Regions from separate parts of the Mesorhizobium sp. M0244 genome, predicted to be linked through region 1. Evidence: predicted binding sites of a transcription regulator. Region 1 holds the regulator's gene; the other holds the start of a gene.

Region 1 (7,653 bases):
TGCCGATCGGCATCGGCATTGCGGTCTTTCTCACCGAACTCTGCCCGCGTCCGCTGAGGCGCCCCATCGGCATAGCGGTCGAGCTCTTGGCCGGCATTCCCTCGATCATCTATGGCATCTGGGGCCTGTTCGTGTTCGCGCCGTTCCTGCAGACGACGATACAGCCCTTCGTCATCAACCTCTTCCATGGTGTGCCGGGACTATCCAGCCTTTTCGCCGGCCCTCCCTACGGCATCGGCCTTCTGACCTCCGCGCTGATCCTTGCCATCATGGTGCTGCCCTTCATCACCTCGATCACCAAGGACGTCTTCGATACGGTGCCGGCGGTGTTGAAGGAATCGGCCTATGGCATCGGCTGCACGACATGGGAAGTGACCCGGCGCGTGGTCATTCCCTATACCCGCATCGGCATCATGGGCGGCGTCATGCTTGGCCTCGGCCGCGCGCTCGGCGAAACCATGGCGGTGACCTTCGTTATCGGCAACGCCCACCGCATCAGCGCCTCCCTGTTCGCTCCGGGCACGACCATCTCGGCGACCATCGCCAACGAATTCACCGAGGCCGACGGCGACCTCTACACCTCTTCGCTGGTTTCGCTCGGCCTGATCCTGTTTGTCATCACCTTCCTGATCCTTGCCGCCGCCCGCTATATGCTGATGCGGATCGACGCCCGTACGGGAGCCTGACCGATGTCGACATCCTCATCGCTCCACAGCCGCCGCAAAGCCAGGAATTCGGTGATGATGACGCTTTGCGTCGTCGCCGCCGGCATCGGGCTTGCCTGGCTGGCGCTCATTCTCGGCGCGTTGGTCTATAAGGGCACAGCCGGGCTTTCGCTCGCGGTCTTCACCGAGATGACGCCACCACCGGGCGAAGCTGGCGGCCTGCTCAACGCCATCGCCGGCAGCCTGGTCATGACGGTCATCGCCGTTATCGTTGGCACGCCAATCGGCGTTCTGGCCGGCACCTACATGGCCGAGTATGGACGCTTTTCGCGCATCACCACCGTCGTCCGCTTCATCAACGACATCCTGTTGTCGGCGCCGTCGATCATCATCGGCTTGTTCGTCTATGAATTGATGGTGCGGCCAATGGGGCATTTCTCGGCGATTGCCGGCGCCGTTGCGCTTGCCATCCTGGTCATTCCGGTGGTCGTGCGCACTACTGAAGACATGCTCAACCTGGTGCCGAACGCGTTGCGTGAAGCCGGCGCCGCGATCGGCGCGCCGCGCTGGGTGGTGATCCGTTCGGTCGCCTACCGCGCCGCATTGTCCGGCATCGTCACCGGCATATTGCTGTCGATAGCACGCATTTCCGGCGAGACGGCGCCGCTGCTCTTCACCGCGCTCAACAACCAGTTCTGGAGCAGCAATATCAACGCGCCGATGGCCAGCCTGCCGGTGACCATCTTCCAGTTCGCTCTCAGCCCTTACGAGGAATGGCAGCAGCTGGCGTGGACCGGCGCACTCATAATCACCCTGACGGTTCTGGGCTTGAGCATCCTCGCCCGCAGCCTTACCGGACGCAGAGAGGACAGATGACACAGATGTTGTCCCCGGACATGACGATGACCGAAACGGTCGCCGAGAAGACGAAGATCGAGGTCAAGAACCTCAACTTCTACTACGGCCAGAGCAAGGCGCTGAAGGACATCAGCCTGTCGCTGCCCGAGCGCAGTGTCACGGCCTTCATCGGGCCTTCGGGCTGCGGGAAGTCGACGCTGCTGCGCGTCTTCAACCGCATCTACGAGCTCTACCCGAAACAGACAGCCGAGGGCCAGGTCCTGCTCGACGGCAAGAACATTCTCGACCGGTCGCAGGATCTCAACCTGCTCAGGACCAAGATCGGCATGGTGTTCCAGAAGCCGACGCCGTTCCCCATGTCGATCTACGAGAACATCGCCTTCGGCGTCAGGCTCTACGAGAATCTCGGCAAGTCCGAGATGGACGGCCGCGTCGAACAGGCGTTGAAGCGTGCCGCGCTTTGGGGCGAGGTCAGGGACAAGCTCAACGCCAGCGGCTTGAGCCTCTCCGGCGGCCAGCAGCAGCGGCTCTGCATTGCCCGCACCGTGGCAGTGAAGCCGGAAGTCATTCTGCTCGACGAACCGGCCTCGGCCCTCGACCCGCTGTCGACCGCCAAGATCGAGGAACTGATCGACGAATTGCAAGCCGACTACACGATCGTCATCGTCACTCACAACATGCAGCAGGCGGCGCGCGTGTCGCGCCAGACTGCCTTCATGTATCTGGGTGAGCTGGTCGAGTTCGACCGGACCGAGAAGATCTTCACGTCGCCCCGCGAGAAGCGCACGCAGGACTACATCACCGGCCGCTTCGGCTGAGCGGTGCCGATCACGCAGACGAGGACAATATCATGGCCGAACATACAGTCGCGTCTTTCGACGAGGATCTCGAGCAGATCAGCAAGCTGATCCGCGACATGGCCGATCTCGCCGGTTCGATGGTCGGCGGGGCGACCAAGGCCCTGTTGAATTCCGACAATGCGCTGGCGCAGCGCGTTGTTTCGGACGACGCCATCATGGATGCGCGTCAACGCGAACTGGACGACCGCGCCATCACCCTGATCGCCAAGCGCCAGCCGATGGCCCACGATCTGCGCCATGTCGTCGGGGCGATCCGCATGGCCGGCGACCTCGAACGCATCGGCGACCTTGCCAAGAATATCGCCAAGCGTGTGAGTGCGGTCGGCCTCAGCGTCACGCCGCGCGACCTATCGCATTCCATCGATGCGATGGCGCAGCTGGTGCTCATCCAGGTGCAGGGCGTCATCGAGGAGTATGCTGCCGGCGATGCGGCCGCGCTGGCCAAGCTACGCGCCGCCGACGAGCGCATCGACGTCAAATACACGTCCGTGTTCCGCGAGCTGTTGACGTACATGATGGAAGACCCGCGCAACATCACCGCTTGCACGCATCTGCTGTTCTGCGCCAAGAATCTGGAGCGGATCGGCGACCATGTCACCAACATCGCCGAAAATGCGTATTATGTGCTGACCGGCGAGCAATTGCCTGTCAATCGTCCGAAGCAGGACGAAACGACAATGTCCGCACCGGTGACATGATGGGGGTGCCCAGCCGATGATCGCACCACGCATAATGGTGGTGGAGGACGAGGAGCCGTTGGGTGTGCTGCTCCGCTACAATCTCGAATCCGAAGGCTACCAGGTCGAGGTGGTGACACGCGGCGACGAAGCCGAGATCCGTTTGCAGGAGAATGTGCCCGATCTTCTGGTGCTCGACTGGATGATACCAGCGGTTTCCGGCATCGAGCTCTGCCGACGGTTGCGGGTGCGCCCCGAAACCGAGCGGCTGCCGATCATCATGCTGACCGCGCGCGGCGAGGAGAGCGACCGGGTGCGCGGTCTTTCGACCGGCGCCGACGACTATCTGGTCAAACCGTTTTCGACACCGGAATTCATGGCCAGGGTCAAGGCGCTGCTGCGCCGCGCCAAGCCGGAAGTGCTGTCCAGCGTGCTGAAGGTCGGCGACATCGTGCTCGATCGCGAATCGCACAGGGTCTATCGCAAGAAGAGCGAAATCCGGCTCGGGCCGACCGAATTCCGGCTGCTCGAATTCATGATGCGGCATCCCGGCCGCGTCTTCTCGCGCAGCCAGTTGCTCGATAATGTCTGGGGCGAGACGATCTACATCGACGAACGCACCGTCGACGTGCATGTCGGGCGGCTGCGCAAAGCCGTCAATAACGGCCGCATGCCGGATGTCATCCGCACCATCCGCGGTGCCGGCTATGCGATCAGGGAAGATTGACCTGCCTGGTCAGGCTACGTTCTTTCTGATGCCGGGCCTCATTTGCGCGCCCGGCGCGAAAATCTCCTGGTCGACGAAGCTTAACGCCCGCATCGCGCAGCCTTCGCGGATCAGCGGCAATTCGTTCGGCTCGGTGTCGAAGGAGATCGAGCTCGAATGCTGGCCACCGGCGGTCTGGGCGATGGCCTTGCGCAAGGCCGGCTCGATCAGATCGAAGGCGGCGGCACTGACGCCGACCATCGCGACCGGTGCTGGATCGATCAGCGCGAACAACGAGCCGAGACCGAAACCCAGCGCTTCGCCGGCCCTGCGGTAGGCCTCGCGTTCCGGCCCATCCTTCTCGCGGGCCCGGGCCGCCAACGCGCGCATGTCGGCGTCGCTGACGTCGGCGACCGGTTTGCTGTCTTCGCTCATCCCCGTAGCGTTGCGCCAGATGGCGTAATTGCCTGCATAGGCCTCGATGCAGCCGCGCCGCCCGCAACGGCAGAGCGCGCCGCCTGGACGATGGATCATGTGGCCAAACTCGCCGCCCGAGGAATGCGTGCCGGTGAACAGCTCGCCCTTCAGCACCAGCCCCATGCCGATGCCGTGCGAAAGCAGGATGGCGATGAAGTCGTCGCGATAGCGATCCGGATCGCGCCAGCGCAAAGCCACCGCCATCATATTGCAATCGTTCTCCACCGTGGCCGGGATGCCGAATTCGTCTTCCAGCATGTCGGCAAAGGCGATGTCCGTCTGCGGCGTGATCGGCGACCACAGCATGGCGCGTGCAGGGGAGTCGGTAATTCCCTGAATCGCCAGGGCGATGCGGGCGACACTGCGGACGTCAAGGTCTGGATCTTCCAGCCGGCGCCGGACGATGGCCATGCATTCGCGGATCAGCTCGTCGCGCGGCATGGTCAGCGTGTCCAGCCGGCGCTGTTCCTCGACGACCACCTGTCCCGCATAGTCGATGATGGCGGCCGACAGGAAATTCAGCGACAACACCACGGTCAGCACCGCCGCCGCTTCCGGGTTGAGGGCGAGGCCGACCTGCGGACGACCGCGTTTCAACGAAACGGGCTCGTTTGCCTTGCTCTCGGCGAGGATGCCTTCCCGTATCAGGTCGGAGGAGATCGCCGATATGGTCGAATGGCTGAGGCCGGTGGTTGCAGCGATCTCCGTACGCGACGGCTGGCTGGCCCGGCGCACCGCCGAGATCACCATCGCCCGGTTGCGCCGGCGCAAATCGTCATGGCGGATTCCGACCGACATCGTTTTGCTTTCCTCCCGGTTGCCGCGGCCGCTCATGAACCGGAAGCCGTCGGTAATGTCCGACAAATAGTGTCAGATACAGGCAAATAGTGTCAGATGCCGGCGGCGCTGTCATCGTTTATTCCGACACTCGAAAAAACTCGGAGAGTCATCAAAATCCATCAGAATCGATGTTGACAGCAGCCGGAGATCGGGTCAGTATTTTTTCGAGGCTCGAAAAAATTAACGCCTCTAGCTGGTCTTTGGGCCAATTGGTCACGCCGTACGCGGCGCAGGGAGGATATGATGAAGAAATTCACGACCGCCATTCTGGCGGGTGTCGCCATGACGCTGACGCTCGCGTCGGTGGCGCAGGCTAAGGACAAGGTCATCGGCGTTTCGTGGTCGAATTTCCAGGAGGAGCGCTGGAAGACCGACGAAGCCGCAATGAAGGCCGCCATCGAGGCCGCCGGCGACAAGTATATTTCCGCCGATGCACAGTCCAACCCGGGCAAGCAGCTCACCGACGTCGAGAGCCTGATCTCGCAGGGTGCCAACGCACTGATCATCCTGGCGCAGGACGCCTCGGCGATCGGGCCGGCTGTGCAGAAGGCGCTGGACGAAGGTATTCCGGTCGTCGGCTACGACCGGCTGATCGAGAACAAAGACGTCTTTTACCTGACCTTCGACAACAAGGAGGTCGGCCGCATGCAGGCCCGCGAAGTGTTCAAGGTGAAGCCGGAAGGCAACTACGTCTTCATCAAGGGCTCGGGCGCCGATCCGAATGCCGATTTCCTGTTTGCCGGTTCGATGGAAGTGCTGAAGGACGCCATCGACAGCGGCAAGATCAAGAATGTCGGCGAGGCCTATACCGACGGCTGGCTGCCGGCCAACGCCCAGAAGAACATGGAACAGTTCCTGACCGCGAACGACAACAAGGTCGATGCCGTAGTCGCCGCCAATGACGGCACCGCCGGCGGCGTCGTCGCCGCGCTGACGGCGCAAGGGCTGGCCGGATCCGTTCCGGTCTCGGGCCAGGACGGCGACCACGCCGCGCTGAACCGCATCGCGCTCGGCACACAGACCGTGTCGGTGTGGAAGGACGCGCGCGAGCTCGGCAAGAACGCCGCCGAGATCGCCTCGCAACTGGCCGACGGCAAGCAGATGACCGACGTTGCGGGCGTTAAGGATTTCACCACGCCCGGCGGCAACACCGTCAAGTCGCTGTTCCTGACCCCGGTCGCCATCACCAAGGACAACCTCAACGTCGTCATCGACGCCGGCTGGATCAAGAAAGAAGAAGTCTGCGCCGGCGTGGCGGCGGGCACTGTTCCGGTCTGCAACTGATCCGACGTTTCCGAGAAGTCCGAACGCCGCGGCTGCTCGCCGCGGCGTTTTTTCAAGAAGAATTGTTTTTCCGCTTCCGGCGGATAACTTCTAGGCTGCTTCCGGCATCCGCGGCAGACGGCAACCCGGCGGGAGAAACATCATGACCGACACGACTTCCAACACGCCGGTCGACAGCTCGACCGCAGACCGGGCGCGTGAATCCGAGCTCGGCGTCGTTGCCCGATTTCTCAAGGCAACCGAACTCGACACGCGCATGCTCGGCATGGTCGGCGCGCTGCTGGTCATCTGGGTCGGGATCCACATATTGTCAGGCGGGCTCTTCCTGACGCCGCGCAATCTCTGGAACCTTTCCGTGCAGACCTCCTCGGTGGCGATCATGGCGACAGGCATGGTGCTGGTCATCGTGATGCGCAACATCGATCTTTCCGTCGGTTCGGTGGAAGGCGTGATCGGCATGGTGATGGGCGTGGCGCAGGCCGAATTCCTCGTCCGCGTCATGGGGTTTCAGCTTGGCAGCCCCTGGCTGTGGGTCATTGCACTGGCCGCCGGCCTGGTGCTCGGCCTGGCTATCGGAGCGTTTCAGGGTTTCATCATCGCCTATCTCGAGGTTCCTGCCTTCATCGTGACGCTCGGCGGATTGCTGATCTGGCGCGGCATGGCATGGCTGATTACCAGCGGGCGCACCGTTGCGCCGCTGGACAGGACCTTCCAGCTGATGGGCGGCGGACCACGCGGCTCGATCGGCGCCACCTGGAGCTGGATCGTCGGTGTCGTCGCCTGCGCGGCCGTTGCCTTCGTGCTCTTCAACGGCCGCTCGCAGCGCAAGCGGTTCAAGTTCCCGCTGCGCCCTGTCTGGGCGGAAACCTTGCTCGGCGTGATAGCCTGCGCCGCCATCCTTGGCGCCGTCTGGATCGCCAATTCCTATCCTTGGCCGGTCGGCATCGTACGCCAATATGCCCAGCAGAACGGCATCACCATTCCCGAGGGCGGGTTGTTCATCGCCCACGGCATCGCCATACCGGTGCTGATGGCCGTGGCCGCGGGCATTGTCATGACCTTCATCACCAGGCGCACCCGTTTCGGCCGCTATGTCTTCGCCATCGGCGGCAATCCGGAGGCTGCCAATCTCGCCGGCATCAACACACGCTGGGTGACCATGAAGGTGTTCATGATCATGGGCGTGCTGGCCGCGATCAGTGCGGCGATCGCATCGGCCCGCCTCAACGCGTCGACCAATGCGCTGGGGACCCTGGACGAGCTCCTGGTCATCGCGGCGGCCGTGA
Region 2 (7,653 bases), on a different contig from region 1:
ATCGTCAAGTGAGCGATGCTGCTCTCGTCGCTCCCAAAAAAGGCCGGAAATCCGGCCTTCTTTATTAGCATAATATTAGTACAATCTAATCTGGCATCACCGGCATCAGCTTCGGATCCGGCTTTTCGGCGTGATGTGGCAGGTCCTTGCTGGCGATGAAGGTGTAGAACATCGGCACCACGAACAGCGTGAACATGGTTCCGACCAGGATGCCGGTGAAGATCACCAAGCCCATCGAATAGCGTGCCGCGGCACCGGCGCCGCTGGAGATGATCAGGGGCACCACGCCTAGCGCCATCGCCGCCGTCGTCATCAGGATCGGCCGCAGCCGCACCTTGGCCGAGGCGATGATCGCGTCGCGCCGCCGCATGCCGTGCATTTCACGCTGCTGGTTGGCGAACTCGACCAGCAGGATGCCATGCTTGGTGATCAGGCCGATCAGCGTGATCAAGCCGACCTGCGTGTAGATGTTGAGCGTGCCGAGCCCGATATTAAGCGGCACGATCGCGCCGAAGATCGACAGCGGCACCGCCATCATGATGATCAGCGGATCGCGGAAGCTTTCGAACTGCGCAGCCAGCACCAGATAGATGACCAGCACCGCCGCCGCGAAAGCGATGATGATCGTGTAGCCCTGTTCCTTCTCCTGCCGCGATTGACCGGTATAGTCGATGAAGAAAGTGTCTGGCAGGCTTTGCCTGGCAATGTCCTCGATGGTCTTCAGCCCGTCGCCGGTGGTGACGGTGGGCAGCGGCAGAGCGGAAATCGTGGCGGAGTTCAACTGGTTGAACTGCTCGATCGCGGCCGGAGAGGCGTTGGTCGAGATCTTAACCACCGCCGAGAGCGGCACCATCTCGCCTGAAACGCTGCGCACGAAATACTCGCCCAGCTTTTCAGGGTTGTCGCGGAATTGCTGCGGCACCTGCGGGATGATGTCGTAGCTGTTGGAGTCGCGGTCGAACTGCGCCACTTCGGCGCCACCGACCAAGAGCGTCAGCGTTCGGCCGATATCGGCGATCGGCAGGTTGAGTGCGGCGGCGCGGTCGCGATCGATCGTCACCGTGACTTGCGGCGCGTCGTAGGCCATCGAATTCTCCACGACGATGAAGCGGCCGGAGGCCTGCGCCTTGTTCTTGATATTTTCCGCCGCCTCGTAGACTTCGGAGGCCTCGCCGGTCGAGCGCACCACCATCGTGATCGGCAGGCCGCCGCCGGAGCCGGGCAGCGTCGGCGGCGCGAAGACGAAAGCCTTGACGCCCGCCACCTTACCCAGCCGGCCCTGGATATCCTCCTGAATCTCCTTGGAGTTGCGGGCGCGCTCGGCCCAGTCCTTGAACGCAAAGCCGACAAAGGCGCCGCTGGTCTGGCCGTCGAAGGCGACAGCCGAAAACTGCGCCCTGGTTTCCGGCAGGTCCTTGACCAGGCCGAGTATCTGGTTGACGTAGCGCTCGGTATAATCGGACGTTGCATAGCGCGGCGCCGTCACGATCGAAAGCAGGAAGCCCTGGTCTTCTTCCGGCGCCAACTCGCTCGGGGTCTTGGTGAACATGAAGCCGGTCGTCGCGACCAGCGCGAGGACGATCATCAGCGTCACCGGGCGATATTTCAACGAGCCGGTGACGAGCCGCTCATAGGTGTTTTCGACGCGCCCGAACGTGTTATCGACAATGCGCTGGAAGCGGCTGTGCGAACCTGCCCTCAGGATGCGTGCCGACATCATCGGTGTGATGGTGAGGGCGACGACACCCGACAGCACCACTGAGCCGGCCAGCGTCACCGCGAATTCGCGAAACAGCGCACCGGTCAGGCCGCCGGTGAAGGCCAGCGGTGCGAACACGGCGGCCAGTGTTATCGTCATGGCGACGACGGCGGACGAAATCTCCCGCATGCCGTTGAAGGCCGCCTGCATCGGCGACAAACCGTCTTCTTCCATGTGGCGGTGAATGTTTTCCACCACCACAATGGCATCGTCGACGACGAGGCCGATTGCCAGCACCATGGCCAGCAACGACAACAGATTGATCGAATAGCCCAGCGAAAGCAGCAGGAAGCAAACGCCGATCAGCGACAGCGGAATGGTCACGATCGGCATCATCACCGAGCGGAACGAGCCGAGGAAGAGCAGGATGACGACGATGACGATGGCGACGGCTTCGCCGATGGTCTTGAACACCTCTTCGATCGAAGCGCTGATCTGCTCGGTCGAATCGTAGACGACCTCGATCGTCATGCCTTGCGGCAGCGTCTCCTGAATGGTCGGCACTATCTTGTGGATTGCCGCCGCAGTGGTCAGCGGGTTGGCGGCCGGCGTCGGGAAGATGGCAAGAAATGTGCCGGGCTTGCCGTTGAAGCTCACCCTAGCGTCGGTGTTCTCGGCGGCGAGCTCCACCCGCGCCACATCGCGCAGTCTCACCACATTGCCGTCCTTCGAGCGGAGCGGCAGAGCGGCGAAGGCCTCCGGCGTCTGCAACGTCGAGCGCACCGCCGCGCGCGGCCAGCTTGATCGGGTCGATCCAGACGCGCATCGAATAGTCGGCGGCGCCGAATATCTGCACGTCGGCGACACCTTCGACCGTCGACATACGCGGCCGCACGACGCGTTCGATATATTCGGTGAGTTGTTCCCGCGTCATGTTCGGATTCTGCATCGAGATGTACATCATCGCGAACTGCTGGCCGGTGCCCTTGATGATCACCGGATCCTTGGCCTCGTCCGGCAAGTCACCACGCACGCCTTGCACCTTCGACAACACTTCGTTCAGAGCGACGTCGGGGTTGGAGCCGAGTTTCATCTGCACCGTCACGGTGCTGGAGGACGGCCGGCTCGCCGACGTGACATAATCGATGTTTTCGGTCGAAGCGACGGCACGCGCGATCGGCGCGGAAATGAACCCCTGGATCAGGTCGGCGCTGGCGCCGGGATAGGCCGTGGTGATCGTGATCGCCGTTTCTTCAACCTCCGGATACTGCCGGATCGAAAGGTTGAAGATGCCCTGGAAACCCAGAAGCAGGATCATCAAGGCGAGCACAGTCGAAAGGACCGGGCGGCGGATGAAGATGTCGGAAAAGCTCATTGCTGGGCTGCCTGCTGGTTCCCCGGCTTGGTCGGGTCGATCGTGTTGTCGACGGCGACCGACATGCCGTTGAAGAGCCGGTTCTGACCGGCGGTGACGACTTCGTCGCCGGGCGCGATGCCTTGCAGGATCTCGACCAGACCGGCGTTGCGGCGGCCCGGTTTGACGAACACCTGAGCGAGCACGAGCTGCGGCTTCTGTTCTTCCGCTGTCGGTTTGGCCGGGGTAGCAGTCGGCTTTTCTTCCGGCTTTGCCTCGGGCGCTTCGGCAGCGGGCTTGGCAGCATCCGCGGCGGGCTTTTCTTCCGGCTTTGCCTCGGGAGCCGCGCCGTTGGTTTCGGCGGATGTGGCCGGGCGCACCACGAAGACGAAGTCACCGTACAGGCTGGAGGTCAGGGCGGTCTGCGGCAGCGCCAGCACGTTCTTGTCCTCGGGCAGTTCGACGCGCACCTGGACGAACTGGCCGGGCGTCAGCTTGCCTTCCGGATTGGCGACCTCCGCCCTCACCGTCACCAGCCGGCTCGTCGGATCGATCTTCGGATCGATACCGCGAATGCTGCCGGCGAACGGCATGTCGCCGCCGCCAATGCCCAGCCGCACCGTCTGGCCGATCTTCAGCTGCGGAAGCTGCTGCTCCGGAACCGTGAAATCGACACGCATCGTGTCCATGTCCTGCAAGGTCACCACGGCGGTGCCGGGTGTGAGATACTGGCCAAGGTCGATTTTCGGAATACCCACGGTGCCTTTGAAAGGGGCCGTCAACTGTTTTTGGTCGAGCACCGCTTGCAGCTTGTTTACCTGCGCGGCGGAGACCGACGCCGCTGCCTGCGCCGTGTCGAGCGTAGCGTCGGTGCCGACGCCGCGCTTCTGCAGCTCAAGAGCGCGCGTCAACGTCGTCTGGTCGGATGTGGCTTGCGCCTTCGACGCCACGAGGTCGGCTCGCTCGACGGCATCGTCGAGCTGCAGCAGCACGGCGTTGGCGGCGACCTTCTGATTGGCGTGAAACAGGATGTCCTTGACGATGCCGGCGGTCTCCACCGTCAGGTCGACGCCGCGTACGGCACTGACCGTACCGATCGCCTCGATGCCGGGCGTCCAGGACGTCGGTTTAACAACGACCGTCGACACTGTCGTGGCCGGCGGCTTCATGGTGGCAAAGAACTGTTGGGCCATCTTGTCACGGAAAAGCTGCCAGCCGACGATGCCGCCGCACACCAGCACGAGCAGAATGAAGGCGATGATGAAGCGCTTGATCACGAACAGTCCCCTCGGCCACGGCCCAGCATAACCGTCGGATGACCGGAACACATACCTGTGACTGGTCCCAATTTCAAATGACGGCGATCTTACTGTACCGTCTGGACGGTCTTGTCAATTCCGCCTAAGCTAATGAATGGGGGAACGATTGATGAAGGTCCGCAGAGCAAATTCGCGCGAGAAAATTCTCGCCGCCGCCGCCGACGTGGCGCGCGAGACGGGTCCTGGCAGCCTGTCGTTGGATGCGGTCGCCAGCCGTGCCGGCGTGTCGAAAGGCGGCCTCCTCTACAATTTTCCGACCAAGGCGAAGCTGATGCAGGCGCTGGTCGAGGACTACCTGCGCGAGTTCCAACAGGCGCTGGAGTCCGCTCGCACGAGCGGCGTCAGCGGCGAAAGCCCGCTTGCAGCCTATATCAGGCTTTCGGCCGATCGTGCCGAGGAGTCGAAACCGTCGGCCTCCTGGATCTTTTCGGCGATCGCCGAAGATCCTGATTTCCTGACGCCGATAAAATCGTTCAGGCGGCAGGTTTTCGAGCGGCTGAAGGGCGAGACGCCGGACCTCAAGGCGCTGCTGGTCTGCTATCTCGCCATCGAAGGGCTTCGCAGCATGAACCTGTTCGGTTCGGATGTTCTCTCCGCCGATGAGCGCCGGCTGCTGATATCGTCCCTGCTGGAGATCGCGGGATAGGCGAGGGTTGCCTTCGCCGGGGTTCAGTTGCTCCGACTGTCGGGACGTCAGTTTGCTTCGATTGCCCCGTTTGCGTCACCTCAACCTGCCCTGCCGTCACACAGGCTTCATTGTGCGGACATAGCGTCCTCCCATTCTTTGCTGCAATGCACGAGGAGTGGGGTATGGTCGATATTGTTTCAAGCGAAGCAGGAATTCCAAGGCCGGAGCATCCGCTCGACCGGCCGAACAGCACCGGCAAATGGTTTCTGCCGGCCTTTGCCGTCATCGTCCTGGGCGGCCTTGCCTATGTCGGCTACGCACTCGGCCAGGACCTGACCAGCACCGTCGCGGTGCCGTGGATCCTGCTTGGCCTGGCGCTGCTGATCGCGCTCGGCTTCGAATTCGTCAACGGTTTTCACGACACCGCCAATGCGGTGGCAACGGTGATCTACACGCATTCCATGCCGGCCGAGCTTGCGGTGATGTGGTCCGGCTTCTTCAACTTCCTCGGCGTGCTCACCGCCAGCGGGGCGGTCGCCTTCGGCATCATTTCGCTGCTGCCGGTCGAGTTGATCCTTCAGGTCGGATCGAGCTCGGGACTGGCCATGGTCTTCGCGCTGCTGGTCGCCGCGATCATCTGGAATCTCGGAACCTGGTATCTCGGCCTGCCTGCCTCGAGCTCGCACACACTGATCGGCTCGATCATCGGCGTCGGCCTCGCCAACCAGTTCACGGCTCCGGCCGGCTCCATCACCAGCGGCATCGACTGGTCGCAGGCGTTCAATGTCGGCCTGTCGCTTCTGATCTCACCGCTGGTCGGGTTCGGCCTGGCTGCGCTGCTGCTTCTGGTGATGAAGCTGCTGGTCAGGAACCGCGAGCTCTACGAGGCGCCTAAGTCGAGAGCCCCGCCGCCGCTGTGGATCCGGGCGTTGCTTATCTTCACCTGCACCGGCGTCAGCTTTGCCCACGGCTCCAATGACGGGCAAAAGGGCATGGGCCTCATCATGCTCATCCTGATCGGCGTAGTGCCGACCGCCTTCGCGCTGAACCGCACGCCCGATATCAACTATCTCGAAGCCTATAAGTCGGCGGCGACTGAGGTCGAGACCGTGCTCGGCAAATACGTCAAGCCCGGCGTCGCCGTGACCGACGCTGCCACAGCGGTCGGCGACGCCGTCCGTACCAAGACCTGGAAGGACGAGACCACGCCTGCCCTGCAGAGCTTCATCCATGACACCAGCGCCATGTTGTCGCCCTATCCGTCCGTGGAAAAGCTGCCGACAACTCTGGTCAGCAACGCCCGCAACAACATCTATCTTATCGGTGAAGCGCTGAAGCTGATCGACAAGAAGAAGCTGTTGCCGATGGAGGCAGACGACCTGAAGGCGGTGACGATCTATCACAAGGCGGTCGACAACGCGACGAAGTTCATCCCGCTCTGGGTCAAGGTCGCCATCGCGCTGGCGCTCGGCCTCGGCACGATGGTCGGCTGGAAGCGCATCGTCGTCACTGTCGGCGAGAAGATCGGCAAAAGCCATCTGACCTACGGTCAGGGTGCGTCCGCCGAGCTTGTCGCCATGGCGACGATCGCATCGGCCGACTATCTCGGCCTGCCGGTCTCGACCACCCATGTCCTGTCCTCGGGCGTTGCCGGCACCATGGCGGCGAACGGCTCGGGCCTGCAATGGGCGACGGTGCGCAACATGCTGATGGCCTGGATGCTGACCCTTCCGGTCTCCATCTGTCTTGCCTTCGTGTTGTTCGCCATCTTCCGCCAGGTGTTCTGAGCGGGGACAGGGCTTGACCAGAATGTCGCGGCGCCGGCTCCGGCGCCTCCCGGATCACCTGAACGCGCTTTGTTTCGGCGGCGGCCATGAATGACGCATCGCATCTGACATTGCTTGCCGCGGACGACCAGCATCATGCTCCCGGGTTGGTCTGGGCTTATCATGCCGCTCCCGGCAAAGCTCCCGAACCGCTGGCGCCCAGAGACATAGAGGCCGCACTGGCATCACCGGACGGCTGGGTCTGGCTGCATGTCGACCTTGTCGACCGGCGCGCCCATTCCTGGGTCAGCCATGCCTGCGCGCTGCCGGCGTCGGCTCATGCAATCCTCGAAGGGCACGAGGACAGCCTGGTGCTGGCCCATGAGAACGGCGTCGTCCACGGCATTTCGGCCGACCTGCATGGCGAGATCGCCCATCAGTCGACGACGATCGGCAGATTGCATTTTGCGGTCTCGGAGCGGCTGCTGGTAACCGGCCGGCGCCATCCGCTGGCGGCGGTGGAGGAAGTGCACACCGCGCTTGCCGCAGGGCTGCGGCCGGCCACAGCATTCGAGCTGTTCGAGACGCTGGTCATGGCCCTTTGCAAAACCGCCAGCCTGCGGCTCGCCGCGGCGACGAAGCGGCTCGATGCGGTCGAGGACCATCTCGTGACCGAGCGGCTTGCCGATGAAAGGCGGCAACTAAAGGATGTGCGCCGGCTTGCCGTGTCCCTGCATCGGCCGATCTCGGCCTTGGCAGCGCTTTTCCAGGACGAGGACCGCTCCGCCTGGAACCTCTCCGCCGGCGCACATGCCGTTTTGCGCCGGCTTGCCGTCCGCCTGGAGCGGCTCGACCGCGAGGTCGTCATGATCAACGACCGGGCAAGG

What was found. The regulator PhoB, encoded in region 1, activates phosphate uptake and scavenging genes when phosphate is short. The targets are predictions, from matches to a motif close to TGTCATNNANCTGTCAT.
Region 2: the regulator PhoB is predicted to act here: its motif matches at 5,113-5,129, upstream of NKJ08_RS06120 (inorganic phosphate transporter).

Annotation. Positions count from the first base shown of each region.
Region 1 covers NZ_JAMYSE010000002.1:129,360-137,012, forward strand. Annotated here, with positions in the region: gene pstC (phosphate ABC transporter permease subunit PstC) at 1-686, shown strand, start outside; gene pstA (phosphate ABC transporter permease PstA) at 690-1,541, shown strand; gene pstB (phosphate ABC transporter ATP-binding protein PstB) at 1,538-2,341, shown strand; gene phoU (phosphate signaling complex protein PhoU) at 2,374-3,081, shown strand; gene phoB (phosphate regulon transcriptional regulator PhoB) at 3,098-3,787, shown strand; gene NKJ08_RS02960 (ROK family protein) at 3,797-5,041, opposite strand; gene xylF (D-xylose ABC transporter substrate-binding protein) at 5,327-6,367, shown strand; gene NKJ08_RS02970 (sugar ABC transporter permease) at 6,510-7,653, shown strand, end outside.
Region 2 covers NZ_JAMYSE010000005.1:38,525-46,177, reverse strand. Annotated here, with positions in the region: gene NKJ08_RS06140 (L,D-transpeptidase) at 1-12, shown strand, start outside; partial or broken gene NKJ08_RS06135 (efflux RND transporter permease subunit) at 86-3,074, opposite strand; gene NKJ08_RS06130 (efflux RND transporter periplasmic adaptor subunit) at 3,071-4,330, opposite strand; gene NKJ08_RS06125 (TetR/AcrR family transcriptional regulator) at 4,482-5,018, shown strand; gene NKJ08_RS06120 (inorganic phosphate transporter) at 5,183-6,787, shown strand; gene NKJ08_RS06115 (transporter) at 6,874-7,653, shown strand, end outside.